Regions from separate parts of the Massilia sp. Se16.2.3 genome, predicted to be linked through region 3. Evidence: predicted binding sites of a transcription regulator. Region 3 holds the regulator's gene; each other region holds the start of a gene.
The links. The regulator FNR, encoded in region 3, switches genes on or off when oxygen is low (the NO sensors DNR and NnrR bind a similar motif). The targets are predictions, from matches to a motif close to TTGATNNNNATCAA.
Positions count from the first base shown of each region.

Region 1: a site for FNR is predicted at 2,038-2,051, ahead of G4G31_RS09365 (carbohydrate kinase). Genes of this name have one in related genera too.
Region 2: a site for FNR is predicted at 2,798-2,811, ahead of G4G31_RS14670 (agglutinin biogenesis protein MshI). Genes of this name have one in related genera too.

Region 1 is NZ_CP050451.1:2,021,477-2,026,365, forward strand. Features, by position in the region: gene G4G31_RS09360 (pseudouridine-5'-phosphate glycosidase) at 1-881, opposite strand, end outside; gene G4G31_RS09365 (carbohydrate kinase) at 902-1,993, opposite strand; gene xapA (xanthosine phosphorylase) at 2,324-3,166, shown strand; gene G4G31_RS09375 (phosphopentomutase) at 3,186-4,379, shown strand; gene deoC (deoxyribose-phosphate aldolase) at 4,376-4,889, shown strand, end outside.
Region 2 is NZ_CP050451.1:3,206,168-3,211,056, reverse strand. Features, by position in the region: gene G4G31_RS28445 (hypothetical protein) at 1-45, opposite strand, end outside; gene G4G31_RS14685 (hypothetical protein) at 63-452, opposite strand; gene G4G31_RS26265 (hypothetical protein) at 449-646, opposite strand; gene gspM (type II secretion system protein GspM) at 679-1,164, opposite strand; gene G4G31_RS14675 (PilN domain-containing protein) at 1,161-1,808, opposite strand; gene G4G31_RS14670 (agglutinin biogenesis protein MshI) at 1,805-2,665, opposite strand; gene G4G31_RS14665 (DUF11 domain-containing protein) at 2,904-4,889, opposite strand, start outside.
Region 3 is NZ_CP050451.1:4,137,973-4,142,861, forward strand. Features, by position in the region: gene G4G31_RS18865 (cytochrome ubiquinol oxidase subunit I) at 1-1,005, opposite strand, end outside; gene fnr (fumarate/nitrate reduction transcriptional regulator Fnr) at 1,160-1,927, shown strand; gene G4G31_RS18875 (VOC family protein) at 2,248-2,676, opposite strand; gene G4G31_RS18880 (DUF885 family protein) at 2,987-4,144, opposite strand; gene G4G31_RS27730 (DUF885 family protein) at 4,135-4,491, opposite strand; gene G4G31_RS26830 (hypothetical protein) at 4,496-4,831, opposite strand.

The DNA.
Region 1 (4,889 bases), 2.1 Mb from region 3:
GCACCGATCAATGCGTTGTGTTCGACCAGGGCGATGTTGGTCGCCAGGCTGCGCCCTTCGGTGAGTTCCTTGATGCGTGCCAGCAGGAAGGGCGTCACCTTCTTGCCGGCGACACCCTGCTGCGCCGCCTCGCCCAGCGCCTGTTCGGTGATGCGGTCGATCTCTTCCTTCGGCATGGCCGCTGCTTCCGGCACCGGATTGCTGACCACCACGCCACCATCCAAACCCAGTTGCCACTTGGTGCGGATGAAGCGTGCCTGGTCTTCGGCGCTGTCGAGCTGGAAGTCGGCCTTGAAGCCCGATTCGCGCGTGAAGAAGGCGGGGAAGCCGGGCTGGCCGACGCTCAGCACCGGTACGCCATGGGTTTCCAGGTATTCGAGGGTCAGGCCGATGTCCAGGATCGATTTCACGCCGGCGCAGACCACCGCAACACTCGTCCGGGCCAGTTCCTGCAGGTCGGCTGAAATATCAAAACTGGTCTCGGCGCCGCGGTGCACGCCGCCGATGCCGCCGGTAACAAACACCTCGATGCCAGCCAGCCGGGCGCAGATCATCGTGGCGGCCACGGTGGTGGCGCCCAGCAGGCGCTGCGACAGCACATAGGCCAGGTCGCGCCGGCTCACTTTCAATGCATCCGGGGCGGTGCCGAGGGTCTCGAGCTGCTCGTCGGAGAGACCGATGCAGATCTTGCCGTCCATGATGGCGATCGTCGCGGGCACGGCGCCGGCGTCGCGGATGATCTGTTCGACCTTGCGCGCGGTCTGCACGTTCTGCGGGTAAGGCATGCCGTGCGAGATGATGGTCGACTCGAGGGCGACGACGGGCTTGCCGGCATTGCGGGCGGCGGCGACTTCAGGAGAAAACTGCAGGTAGGCTTGCATGGTGGTCCAGGATCCAATAATCAGTTGAGGGCGCCGAAGGTTTCCGGCGCCAGTTGCGGGCAGACGGTCTGGCGGCATTCGATCGTCATGGCCGACAGTTGCAGGCCGCGGCGGCAGGCCAGGGCCAGGTCGCTGCCGCCGCTGTGCAGCGACAGCACGACCGCGGCGGCAAAGGCGTCGCCGGCACCGGTGACGTCCACCACTTGCGCCGGCGGCGCTTGCAGGCGTTCGACGGCGCCGCCGCTGGTAAAGAGCACGCCGCGCGCGCCCAGCGTCACCACCACGTCCTCGGCGCCTTGCGCCTGCACTTCGCGGCAGGCCGCCGCCAGTTCGGCTTCGCCAGGCAGGTCGCGGCCCACGCGCGTGGCCAGTTCGCCTTCGTTCAGGATGAGGAGGCGCACCCCGGCAAGGGACTTCGGCAACCGGTTCATCTTCGGTTCCGACACCGCTACCAGCACCACCGAGATGCTGTCGCGCGCGGCGTCGCGCTGCAGGGTGGCGATGGCATCCATCGTCAGGTTCAGGTCGGCCACGATCAGCGAAGCGCCGGCGCGCTGCTGCTGGCGCATGTCGAGGAAGGCGGGCGTGATGCGGTCGTACAGCGCCATGTCGGCCAGGGCGACGAGCATCTGGCCTTCGCCGTCGAGCACCGCCGTGTAGGTGCCGCTGCCGGCGTCGTCGAGTTTCAGGGTGCCGCGGGTATCGATGCCGACGCTTTCGGCATGGGCGAGCAGGGCGCGTCCGGAGGAATCGTTGCCGACCGCCGTGATCAGCGACACCGGCGCGCCCATCCGCGCCAGGTTCTCGGCGATGTTGCGCGCCACCCCGCCGAAGGACTCGACCCCGCTGGCCGGATTGGAAGTGCCCATTACCAGCGTGCCGTTTGCGCGCAGCTTGCGGTCGAGATTGGCTGCGCCCACGCACAGGATGGGCCGATGGTCGGGCAGTACGTAGGCACGTCCCAGCAGGCGGCGTTCGCGCACCAGCGTGGCAATGTAGCCGGCCACGGCGGAACGCGACAAGCCGAGCTCGGCGGCGAGATCCTGTTGCGAGATGAAGGGGTTCGCACGGATCAGCTCGTACAACTGTTCTTTTTTCGAGAGTTCAGTCACGGTCGGGACCATTCAACAAATGTTTGTCAATGCTAGACAAATGTTTGATCCGCGTCAACGAATATCAACCCATCTTGTCGGCTTCACCAGATTGTAGCGATATGCCAACGGGCTGCGTCGCCTATCTCAGCCTATTTATTTGTCTGTCGTATAAATGAGCAAGAGAAATGGTATTTGCCATACATATCCGCGATAATGCATAGTTAGAATAATTTTTGGCTACGCAGCGCCCGGTGATCTCAGCACGCGGCACCTGGCCGTCTCCCCGCAAGACCGCACGCTAGCCGCACGACAAGCCTCCCCATTTCAGATTCGACAGAAGGAAAACTCATGTCCAGCAATACCCCATTCGAAGCCGCCGACGTCATCCGCGCCCGCAAACCCGGGTTTGAGCCACGTGTGGCGATGATCCTCGGTTCCGGTCTCGGCGTGTTGGCCGAACAGATGACGGACGCGGTCTCGATCAGCTATGCCGACCTGCCGGGCTTCCCGATCAGCACCGTGCATGGCCACGCGGGCGAGCTGGTGCTGGGCACCCTGGCTGGCGTGCCGGTCGTCTGCATGAAGGGCCGCGGCCACTTCTACGAAGGCTATGGCGCCCATGTCATGACCTCGGCCGTACGCACCTTCAAGCTGCTCGGCTGCGAGATGCTGCTGGTGACGAATGCCGCCGGTTCGCTGCGCCCTGAAGTCGATGCAGGCAGCGTCGTCGTCCTGACCGACCACATCAACCTGCTGCCGGGCAGCCCGATGGCCGGCCCGAACGACGACCGCTTCGGCCCGCGCTTCTTCAGCATGGCCAACGCCTATGATGCCGAGCTGCGCAACCTCGTCAAGGAAACCGCCGCCGCCAAGTCGATCACGCTGCATGAAGGCGTGTACCTCGCCGCACCTGGCCCGAACTTCGAGACCGCCGCCGAAATCCGCGCCTTCCGCACGCTTGGCGCCGATGTCGTCGGCATGTCGGTGGTGCCGGAAGTGATCTCGGCGCGCCACTGCGGCCTGAAGGTCGTCGGTGTGTCGGCAATCACCAACCTGGCCGAAGGCCTGACCCCGTTCCCGCTGTCGCACGAGCAGACCCTGAAGTACGCGGCCGTCGCCGCCAAGGACCTGGTCGCCCTGATCCATTCCTTCACCGAGCGCCTGGGTTCGATCCCGCGCGCAGCAGCTTAAACACCTGTCGAGGACTTCCATGTCACGCGCATTCATTCTCCTGCTTGACTCCTTCGGCCTGGGCGCGCTGCCCGACGCCGACAAATACGGCGACACGGGCGCCAACACTTTCGGCCACATCGCCGAGTGGGCCGCGAAAGAGGGTAAGCCGATGTCGCTGCCGAACCTGGAGCGCCTCGGCCTGGCTGCCGCCGCCCACAAGGCCAGCGGCGAATGGGCCGCCGGTTTTACGCAACGCGAAGGTTTTACCGGTGCCTGGGGCGCCGCGCGCGAACAGTCGACCGGCAAGGACACGCAGAGCGGCCACTGGGAAATCGCCGGCGTGCCGGTGCTGTTCGACTGGGGCTATTTTCCGAAGACCGTGCCGTCCTTTCCAGAAGAGTTGACGGACAAGCTGCAAGAGCTCACGGGCGTTCCTGGCTGGCTGGGCAACTGTCATGCATCGGGTACCACCATCATCGACGAACTCGGTGACGAACATGTCGCTACTGGCCGTCCGATCCTGTACACCTCGGCCGACTCGGTGCTACAGATCGCCGCCCACGAAGAGCACTTCGGCCTCGAGCGCCTGTACGAAGTGTGCGAAGCGGCCTATGAGCTGGTCAAGCCCTACAACATCGGCCGCGTGATCGCGCGTCCTTTCCTGGGCGCGAACGGCAAGTACAAGCGCACCAGCAACCGCCACGACTACGCCGTGCCGCCCACCGCGCCGACGCTGCTCGACCACGTCAAGGAAGCCGGCGGCGAAGTCATCGCCCTCGGTAAAATCAGCGACATCTTCGCGGCCCAGGGCGTGACCCAATTGATCAAGGGTGTCGACAACATGGCCCTGTTCGACCGCCTGGTCGAAGTGGCCGATACGGCGCCGTCGAAATCGCTGACCTTCGTGAACTTCGTCGACTTCGACATGCACTTCGGCCACCGCCGCGACGTCGCCGGCTATGCGAATGCGCTGCACGAGCTGGACGCGCGCCTGCCGGAATTCATGGCGAAGCTGCAGGACGGCGACCTGGTCGTGATCACCGCCGACCACGGCTGCGACCCGACTGCGCCGGGCTCGGACCACACCCGCGAACACATCCCGATGATCTTCTTCGGCCCGCAGGTCAAGCCGCAGGAACTGCCGATCGCATCGACTTTCTCCGATATCGGCGCCACCCTGGCGAACCACCTCGGCGTCAAACCCCTCTCCAACGGAACCGCACTGCTATGACCCAGAACCTGGACTTCAAACGTAATACCGCCGTGGGCCTGGACCTCGGCTGGGTCAACGGCATCAAGGTCAACCGCAATGCGGCCGACCGCCGCGCCGCCAGCCTGGCGAACCGCCGCACGGTCAAGAAGGAATACCAGGCTGCCTGGCTGATCCGCGCCGTGCAGTGCATGGACCTGACCACCCTCGGCGGCGACGATACCCCGGGCCGCGTCGAGCGCCTGTGCATGAAGGCGATGCGCCCGCTGCGCGCCGACCTGATGCAGGCCCTCGGCCTCGAGTCGCTCACGACTGGCGCGGTCTGCGTGTACCACGAGATGATCACGCCTGCGGTGAAGATCCTGCAGGGCCGCCTGCCGATCGCCGCCGTGTCGACCGCTTTCCCGGCCGGCCTGTCCAGCCTGGAGACCAAGCTGCGTGAAATCGAGCTGAGTGTCGCCGCCGGCGCCACCGAGATCGACATCGTCATCACCCGCCAGCATGTCCTGACCGGCAACTGGCAAGCGCTGT
Region 2 (4,889 bases), 930 kb from region 3:
CAGCGCCGTGCTTGCGGCCAGCGCCAGGAGGGTGGGTTGTCGCATCGTTGTTCTCGTTCCCGTCATTCGTGTCGTACTCGTTCGACGCCGGCGGAGCGTGCAGCTCCCGCGGCCGGCGCGTGCAGTGTGAGGACCTGGCGCGCACGTCCGCGCCTAAGTTCCACTTCGTTCGCATCGATGCGCGCCACGCGGGCGCCGCGCACCAGGTCGCCCACGCGCACGGTCTCGCCGTCGATCACGGCGACATGGCGCCCGCCGGGCTGGCGCGCGATCAGCACCGATTGCAGCTGCGGCGCGCGCTGGACGGGCGCGGCGGCTATCGCCCGCGCCGTACCCTGCCCCGCCATCAGGCTGGCCGGCGGCCGGGTCGGATCCTGCAGCGGCTGGGCCGCGGCATGGCCGGCCAGGAGCGCGAGCGACAGCGCCGCACCGTGTCGGGCAATGGTCTTCACAGCTTCATCCATTTCGCATCCAGGCTCAGGGTGTACAGGGTCAGCGTCAGGCGCGAATCCGGCCAGGTTTCCGCTTCCAGCTGCGCACGGCCCCAGAACAACTGGGTCGGCATCGCCTCGAGTGCGGCCATGTAGCCGATCATGTCGAGGTAGTTGCCGCGTACCGTCACCTCGACGCCATGACGATACAACAAGTCCGCAGGCTTGGCCGCCGCGTTCGGCGCCGTTACCGCATTCGCATCGACAGGGGCCGCGGCTGCGGCCGGTGCAACACCCGGGCCGCGTGCAGCACCGACTCCACCGGCAAGGTGCGCATCGACACCAGCTGCAGCCTGCCGTTGGCACGCAGGATCTGGTCCAGCAGCGGCGCCATGCGCTCGGGCGCCACCAGGCCGTTCTGCATCGCGCGCAGGGCCTCGGCCAGCGCGATCGTCTGGGCGCGCACGGTGGCGATGCGGGTGCGCGTGGGCGCGTCCGGGTCGACCTGGGCCGCTTCGATCTTCTGGCGGATCTCGTTGTCGATGCCTTCGATGTTGTTCTGCTGCTGGACGATCTGACCGCGCAGCTGTTCCTGCCTGGCGAACATGGGTTTCAGGCCGAAGAAATACATCAGGAAGACGACACTGGCGGCCACCGCCGCGAACAGCAGCACGCGTTCGCGCAGCGTCAGCGCGTCGATGCGCGCGCCCAGGGCAATCAGGCGTTCTTTCATGGCTTGGGCGCCTCCGGGGTCGACTGCAGGCTGAACTCGACGTACGGTGCCGGCACGCTGGTAACGGCGCCGCTGGCGTCGCTGCGGGAAGTAGGCGCGCCCTGCACGATCTGCAGGCTGCCGAAGGCCTTGCCCCGCAGGACGGGTTCACGCGTCAGGCGGTTCAGGTAGCCCGGGACGCGCTCGGGGTCGAGGGCGCGGCCGCGCACGCCGATGTCGATGCCCGCGCCATTGATCTGTACCGAGCTCAGCCACAGGCCATCGACGTGCTGGCGTGCCAGTGCGCGGAAGTATTCGGCATAGCCCCGGGTATTGCCCAGCTCGCCGCGTTCGAGCACACCCGAGACCTGGCGCAGCGCGGCCAGCTGGCCTTCGGCTTCCGCCAGTTCGGCGTCGACGGCCGGGTTCTTCTGGCGCGGCGGGAATTCCGCCGTCACGCTCGCGAGGCGCGCCTTGCGCCCTTCGAGCAGGGCCGCGCCGACGTCGGCTTCCTTCTGCATGTTCGTCACGCGCCAGTTACCGTAGGCGTTGAGACCCGCGGTGCCGACGAACAGCACGGCGAGCGCCAGCGCCATCGTACGCGCCGAAAAGATCTTCTTCTGCTGCAGGAAGATCGGATTGAACAGGTTGATCTGCTGGGTCACAGCACCGTCTCCTCGTGGCGCAGGGCCGCGCCGAGCGGCACCAGGAAGCGTTGTTGCAGCCCCACGTCCGCCAGTTCCGGCGCGCGCGCGAAATCGAACACGGTGGCCAGGTCGAGCGTCTCGACCGGGGTGTACAGGTTGCTGGACAAGTATTCGTCGAGCCCGGTGATCGGCGACGGCGCCAGCACGAGTTTCGCCACGCTGATGAAGGAATACTGGCGCTCGAAGTTGTCGAGCGAGCGCTGCAGTTCCAGCGTGACGCGGTCGAAGGAGGCGTTCTTGCGGTCGTGGTCCTCGTCGAGCAGCTGGGCCAGCGCGATGTCGATACGGCGGGCCAGGTACAGTTCGCCCCGGTACGACACCGTCAGCAGGCCGCCGTCCTCGCCGAACGACAGCATGGCGACGCCGCGCCCGGCCGGTTCGACCAGCGCCGAGATATTGCGCTGGGCCATTTCAGGAATGTCGATGACGGACAGGTCGACCTTGGCGGCCGAAAACAGCTTCTGGCGCGCGCCGATCACGCTGTTGCGCGCGGCAACGGCGAACATCGAATGCTGGGCACGCACGGCGGCGTTGGCGTCGACCGGCAGGTCTGCCACGTCGATGGTCGCGTCGTCCACGTGGAAGTCGAGCAGGTCCTTCAGGCGCCAGCGCACCGCGGTTTTCAATTCGTCGACGGCCACGTTGGGGGCGTCGACGAGCAGGATCTGGTATTCGCCGGGCGAGAGCACGGTGATCGCGCGGTAGGCATGGGCATGCAGGTCGCGTCCGGCCTTTTCCAGCAGCTCGGCATGGTCGGTGCCGGCATAGAACACGGCCTGGCGCACCTGGGGCCGGACGTCCGGCGCGGTCTGCATGCTCACGGCGGAAAGACCATCGCGCTGCAGCGCGATCGCGAGCCACCCTTCTCTTTTCTTGGCTTTTCTGAAAAAATGCATGCGGACCGTATCGAGATTTCCGTGGGGTGACAGGAATGTGCACCGTAGCGCTTGATTATATTCAAGCTCACGCAAAAACGGACGAATAAATCCTGTCGGCAACAAAAAATACCGGATTTGCTGGATTAAGTGATGCTTAGAGGCATCAAATGCTGACTCAGTACACTTCGCGCATGTAGATCACAGGGCTGCGGTAGCGGCCGAAGGTGACGCGGCCGTTGGTGCTCGGCAGCCAGCTGCGCAGCTTGAACTGCACGCTGACCTGGCCATCGCGGCTGCGGCCGCTTGTCAGCTTGCCGGTCCGCTTCAGCCAGAGGGTGCCTTTACCCTGCGTGAGGTCGACCGGCTTGCCGTCGCCTGCAAGCACGTCGAGGCAGTTGTTCGGCCTGGACGCCGCGCTGGCCAGGCCATAGGTGCAGTCGATAAAGCTTGCGGTGTTGCTGTTCATGGCGCTCCCGGTCGGGTCCACGAAGCCGGGGTGGGCACGCCAGGTGCTGCCGTCCCAATATTCGACCTGGACCGCCAGCGGCGTCGGCAGGATATCGGTGCCGAGCGCGTTCGCGACTCTGGTACGGCCGTTGAGGACGTTGATGCCGCCCTCGCTCACCGCTTCAGGCGCACGCATGGACTTGATCTGTACCCTGGCACTGGTGCCCGTTCCGGTCAGGCGTACCTCGTCGGAGTTGGCGCGCAGGAACACCAGGCTCGGCGCGGTCCAGATGGTGGTCCGCGCATCTCCGGCCGTGTAGGGCTTGTCGAGTGCATAGGTCAAGGTGCCGGCGATCTCGCCATAGGAAACAAGCTTGGTGTTCGGGTCAGTCATCTTCAGCGGGGCGAACGAGGTCGCGGACGCGAAGTTCTTCGGCAGTACTGCGCCGCCCGAGGCCGCCACGGCCGTGAGGGTCACCGGCTTGTACCAGTCGCCAACGAAGTTCTTGACCGGGTCGCCATCCACGTTCTGCGCATAGACTTCGCCCCTGAAGTCCTGTCCCGCGTACACTGCCGGCATCGGCGCCTCGCTGTTCCAGTCGAACAGGCATTTCTTTTCCGTCGAAGTATTGCCGTCGTCGAGAGGACAGGCGAAAGGACCGAACAGATTCGTCGTGTAGTAGGCTGGATAGAAGCGGCCGACCGTCCGCTCGGCCGTAGGCCCGATATCGCCGACACCGAGATAATTGTCCAGCTTGGCAATGAAATTCGTGATGCCGACTTCGGTCCAGGCCTGGCTCATCACCGCCGACCCGCCGCCGCATTGAGTGATATCGCTCTCGCGCACCTCGCCGGCGCTGGGCTGGAAGGTCGTTGCGGTGTCGAGCTTGTTCTGCTGGACGCTCGCGAGCGTCGGCGCGAGCTTGCAGGTGGTGTCCGCGTTGCGCTTTTCGTTGCCGAAGTTCGGTGCCCACGGGTTCGCATCCTTCTCGGTCTTACCGTAGAGCAGCACACCAATCTCGACCGACAAGGGTTCGCCGGCCATGGCGAAGCCGGGATCGGTTGGCGCATGGTCGACCGGGTCTTCCACGCCGTCGCTCTCGCGTCGAATGCTCCGGAAGCCCAGCTTCCACGGACGCGAGACGAAGCTGGCCGAGGCCGTTTTTGTCCCTTGCAACAGGTTCAGTTGCACCGAACCGACATCGTCATAGGTGAAGCTGAAGGGAACCGATGCCACGTTCATCGGGAAGTTGACCTGGACGTCGGACGACCAGTCGGTCGCGCTGCCCGTCGCCGGCATTTGGCCATTGGATGTGCACCGCGGTAACAGGGTGCCCGCATAGCTGGCTCGTACACCGGCATTCGCGACCGGTTCGATGCAGCTCAGCGAAAATTTCATCGTCACCGGCGTCGCAACGGTCTTGCTCTGCGCGACGGCACGGTTGGCGGTATCGACGGCCGTCACGTAGATCGGCTGGGACGTCAGCGGTGTTTCGCCCGCGATGCGCGGCCCGGCATAGATGGAGCACGGTCCACTGTCCGTAGCCGCACCGATCGCCGACCCGATCGGACAAACGCCCTTCGTGAACACATACGCCGCGGCCGGTGTCGATGGGGGCGGCGGCGCCGCCTTGGCGACAATCGTGTGCGTGGCGCTGTTGTTGGCGGGCTTGTCGTCGTCCGCACCGCCGACGGTCACCTTGGTCGTCTTTTC
Region 3 (4,889 bases):
CAGCAGGCCCAGGCCCACCATCGTGCGGAAGCTCCAGAACACGATCAGGGAATTCGGCCGGTCTTCCTTGCGAAATTCCTTCAGGCCTGGAAACTGGCCCGCCCAGCTGTGGGTGAGGATGACGCTGCCCAGGTGCGGCACTTCGACCGAGAAATGGGTCTTTTCCTCTTCCATGTCGGGAATGCCGAAGAGTTTGAGCGGCACGGCCTCGCCCGGGGTGTTTTCCCAATGTCCTTCCATCGCCGCCAGCTTGGCCGGCTGGTGCTTTGCCGTGTTCAGTCCGTGGAAATCGCCGATGACGGCCTGGATGGGCGCGACAATCAACACCATCCACATCGCCATCGACAGCATCTTGCGCACCGCCGGGTTGTCCCTTTTGTGCAGCAGTTGCCAGGCGCCGACGGCGCCGACGATCAGCGCGGTGGTGAGGTAGGCTGCCACCACCATGTGCAGCAGCCGGTAGGGGAAAGAGGGATTGAAGACGATCGCCAGCCAGTCGGTCGGGACCATCCGCCCGCCTTCGATGGCATAGCCACGGGGAGTCTGCATCCAGCTGTTGGCGGCCAGGATCCAGGTGGCCGAGATCAGCGTGCCGGCCGCCACCATGCAGGTGGCCACCAGGTGCAGGGCCGGACCGACCCGGTTCCAGCCGAACAGCATCACGCCCAGGAATCCGGCCTCCAGGAAGAAGGCGGTCAGCACTTCGTAGGCCAGCACCGGCCCCATGATGGAACCGGCGAACTCGGACATGTAACTCCAGTTGGTGCCGATCTGGTAGGCCATCACGATGCCCGAGACCACGCCCATGCCGAACATGACGGCGAAGATCTTCAGCCAGAAGTGGTACAGGTCGACGAAGACCTGGCGCTTGGTGCGCAGCCAGGACAGTTCCAGCACGGCCAGGTAGCTTGCCAGGCCGATGGTGACTGCCGGGAACAGAATGTGGAAGGACATCGTGAAGGCGAACTGGATGCGTGCCAGCACCAACGCCGATAGGCCGAACATGGGCGCTCCTGTTGTCTGCGGTGTCCAGAATCTAGCATGGGCAGCGTTGCGCACGATTGAGCGCCCCGCCCTCCGCCGGGGCGGCGCACACGCATGAGTGCACGGACGACGGACGGGACTATAATTCCCGTATTGACCGCGACCCCGTTGACCGATGACCCAGGAACCTTCTTCCGCTCCACTGTTGCCCATCAGCCTAGGCGCGCTGAAGGCGAGCTGCAGCGCCTGCAGCATGCACCAGTTGTGCCTGCCCATGGGCCTGGACAACATGGACATCGACCGCCTCGACAAGATCATCGGCGCGCGCCGGCGTCTGTCGCGCGACGAGCGCCTGTACGCGATGGGCGACCCGTTCCGTAACCTGTACGCGGTGCGCTTCGGCCACTTCAAGACCTACCAGATCAACGCGGCCGGCGAGCAGCAGATCACGGGCTTCCAGATGGCGGGCGAGCTGCTCGGCATGGATGCCATCAGCGGCGAGCGCCACCACTGCGACGCGGTCGCGCTCGAGGACAGCGAAGTGTGCGAGATTCCGTTCTCGCGGCTGGAGGAACTGTTCGGCCAGGTGCCAGCGCTGCTGCGTCACTTCCACCGCATCATGAGCCAGGAAATCACACGCGAACAGAACGTCATGCTGCTGCTCGGAAACATGCGGGCCGAACAGCGCTTCGCCGTGTTCCTGGTGAATCTGTCGGCACGCTACGCCGCGCGCGGCTATTCGCCCACCAGCTTTGCATTGCGCATGTCGCGCGAGGACATCGGCAACTACCTTGGGCTCACCATCGAAAGCGTCAGCCGGCTGCTGTCGCGCTTCAGGAAGCAGGGCTGGATCGCCGTCGACAAGCGCGAAGTCATCCTGCTCGAGCCGGCCAGGCTGCGCGCCATTGCCGCGGGCACGGAGCAGTGCAGCCCGATGGCCTGAGGCCATCGGGCGCAGGGTGCGCGGCCTCGCCGCCCACGCGTTCAACGCACGTTGGTCGGTCGCATCGCTGGGCTGCAAGGACCTGTTGAACGCTTGATCGTGCGGGCGGTGTGCTGACGTGCGTAGCCGGGTGCCGCGTGCGTACCGCGTGGGCACAGGATGCCCACCCTACGATTGCAGGCGCTGCGACGGCGTTGTCGAAGCCGGCCGGTCGACCGTAGGGTGGGCACTCCGTGCCCACGCGGCAAGCTGCGCCGAACATCGCCACGGGCGGCGGCTGCTTCCCGGTTCCCCAAGCGGAGGGAGGCGGCTCCGCAAAGTCAGAACCTGACCACCACCGAAGCCGCGCTGCGTTCTGCCTCCCCGTGGTACACCGCCTCGATGTTGTTGCCATCCGGGTCGAGCACGAATGCCGCGTAATAGCCCGGGTGATACGGCCGCTCGCCCGGCGCGCCATTGTCCTGCCCTCCCGCACGCAAGGCGGCGGCATGAAAAGCATCGACGGTCGCCCGGCTGGCTGCCTGGAAGGCCAGGTGATGGCGGCCGGTCAGCCTTCCCTGCGCCGCCCGGCTGCTGGCCGTCGAGACGAACAGCTCGTCGGCCCAGAAGTAATCCTCGCCGGCGCCGCCGATGGGCAACTGCAGAACCTCGAAGATGGCTGAATAGAAGGTGCGGGATGCCGCCAGATCGCGGACCACGAGCTGGATGTGGTCGATCAGTCGGCCGCGGTGCAGTTCCTGGGTTTCCATGAGGCGCTCCTGGGGAAGTGGTCACGGTAGTGCTGCGGCGATTATGCCGCAAGCGGGGCGCCGGGTGCATCTGTTGTCGTGCCGGCGCAATGGACGGCACATCCATGTAGGGTGGGCACCCGTGCCCACGCGGGACGTAGGTGTGCACCAACCGGTAGCGGGACGCTCGCACCGCGTGGGCTCGGGGCGCCCACCCTCGGTTCGGCCGCGCCGCAGATGATCACGCGGGCGTTGGACGCGTGGACGGGGGCTCCGTCCACCCTCGGTTTGGCGCTTTACTCCCGGCAACGTACGGACATGCGCGCTGCGCTCACGCCTTCGCTTTTTCCTTCGCGATCCACCCGTCCACCAGCTGGCCGAGCACGTCCAGCGGCACCGAACCAGCGCCGAGCACCATGTCGTGGAAGGCCGGCAGCGAAAACTTGCTGCCCAGTTCCGCCTTCGCCTTTTCGCGCAGTTCGACGATGCGCAGCATGCCGATCATGTAGGCCGTGGCCTGACCAGGCCAGGCGACGTAGCGGTCGACTTCCTCGACGTTGATGCCGTAGTCGACGGCCTGCTGGCGCGTCCACCCCTTGGTGTGCAGGCCGGTGTCGACCACCAGCCGGCGCGCGCGGAACAGCTCGGAGCCGAGCGCGCCCAGCAGGCCCGGCACGTCGTCCTTGTACCAGCCCTGCTCCACCGCCAGCCGCTCGGTGTACAGCGCCCAGCCTTCGCTGTGGGCGCTGCCGCCGCTAAAGATGCGGGCGCTGCGGTATTTCGGGATCCCCTGCAATTCCTGCTGGATCGCCAGCTGGAAGTGGTGGCCCGGAACGGCCTCGTGGTAGGAAAGGCTGCGCATACGGATCGTATTGAACATCGGCCCGCGCAGCGGCACCCAGAACACGCCGGGGCGGCTGCCGTCCGGCGCTGGCAGCGTGTAGTGAGCCGCGGCCGACGGTTCCGTCAGCGGCGGCTCGCGCCGCACCTCGACCGGTGCGCGCGGCTTCAGGTTGAACAGCGTGCTGCTGCGCGCTTCGGCATCCTTCACCATCTCGGCATATTGCGCCAGGATGGCCGGACGCGGGTCACCTTCGACTTTGGGCTGGAAGCGCGCGTCCAGGGCCTTCAGGCGCGTCTCGATGTCGCCATCGGCAAGCCCAAGGGCGCGCAGGTGCTTGTCCATTTCGGCTTCCAGGCGCGCCACTTCGCGCAGGCCGATGGCGTGGATTTCCTCGGCGGAGAGGCCCGTACTGGTGTAGCTGGCGAGTGCCTGCTTGTAGGCCGCGGCGCCGTTCGGCAGGCGCGAGATGCCGGCCCGGTCGTCCGTCTTCGGATTGAGCTCGGCCATGTAGTCCTGCACGCGGACGTAGGCGGGGCGGATCTTCTGCTCGACGATGCGTGTCGCGCGGGCGATCGCCGCGGCGCGCGCCTCGGGCGTCAGGTCCTTCAGGGCGGCGGTGCGCGCTTCCAGCGAGGTCACCAGCACGTTCTGGCGCGCGTCCGGCGTGAGGAAGGTGGATACCGGAACTGGGCGCGCTCGAGGATGAAGCGCGGCGGGATGAAGCCGCGGCTTGTCGCGGCACGGGCCCGCGCCAGCGCCTCGTCCATGCGCGTGCCTGCCTGCTCGAGGCGCGCCAGGTAGCTGTCGACGTCGGATGCGCGCCGCAGCGGGTGGGTCTGGGTCATGAAGTTGACCAGGCTGACCTGGGCGCCGCTGAACTGCTGGAACACGAAGCCATGGTCCTCGAAGGGCGCGTTGGCGACCGTGTTTTCCAGCGACCAGCGCATCACCGCCGCCGAGACCTTCTGGGTGTCGTCGAGCGGCCCGGCCATCCACTTATCCAGGGCGCGCGAGGCCCTGCCTGGCCAGCGCGATCACCTTCTTGCGCTGGGCCGGCGTCTGCGGCGTCAGCTGGCGGTCGAGCGCGTCCTGCTCGGCGCCGCTGAAGTACTGGGTGCTCGTCGCCAGCTGGGGATTGGCGCGCACCCAGTCGTTGGCGAAGCTGTCGGCCCACTTGTCGAAGGCGGCGTTCGGTTTGCTTGCCGTTGCACCGGCGGCGGCTGAAGTGCCCGCCGCAGCAAGCGCCGCCTGGGGCAGAACGGCAGCGAGGGCGAACGAAATCAACAGGGAAGCGATGGCGGTGCGCGGGCTGCGCGGCGAGTGAGCGGGCATGGATGTCTCTTGTCCTTGATCGTTATGGCAAATTGCCTTGACGAAAATCTAGCATGGA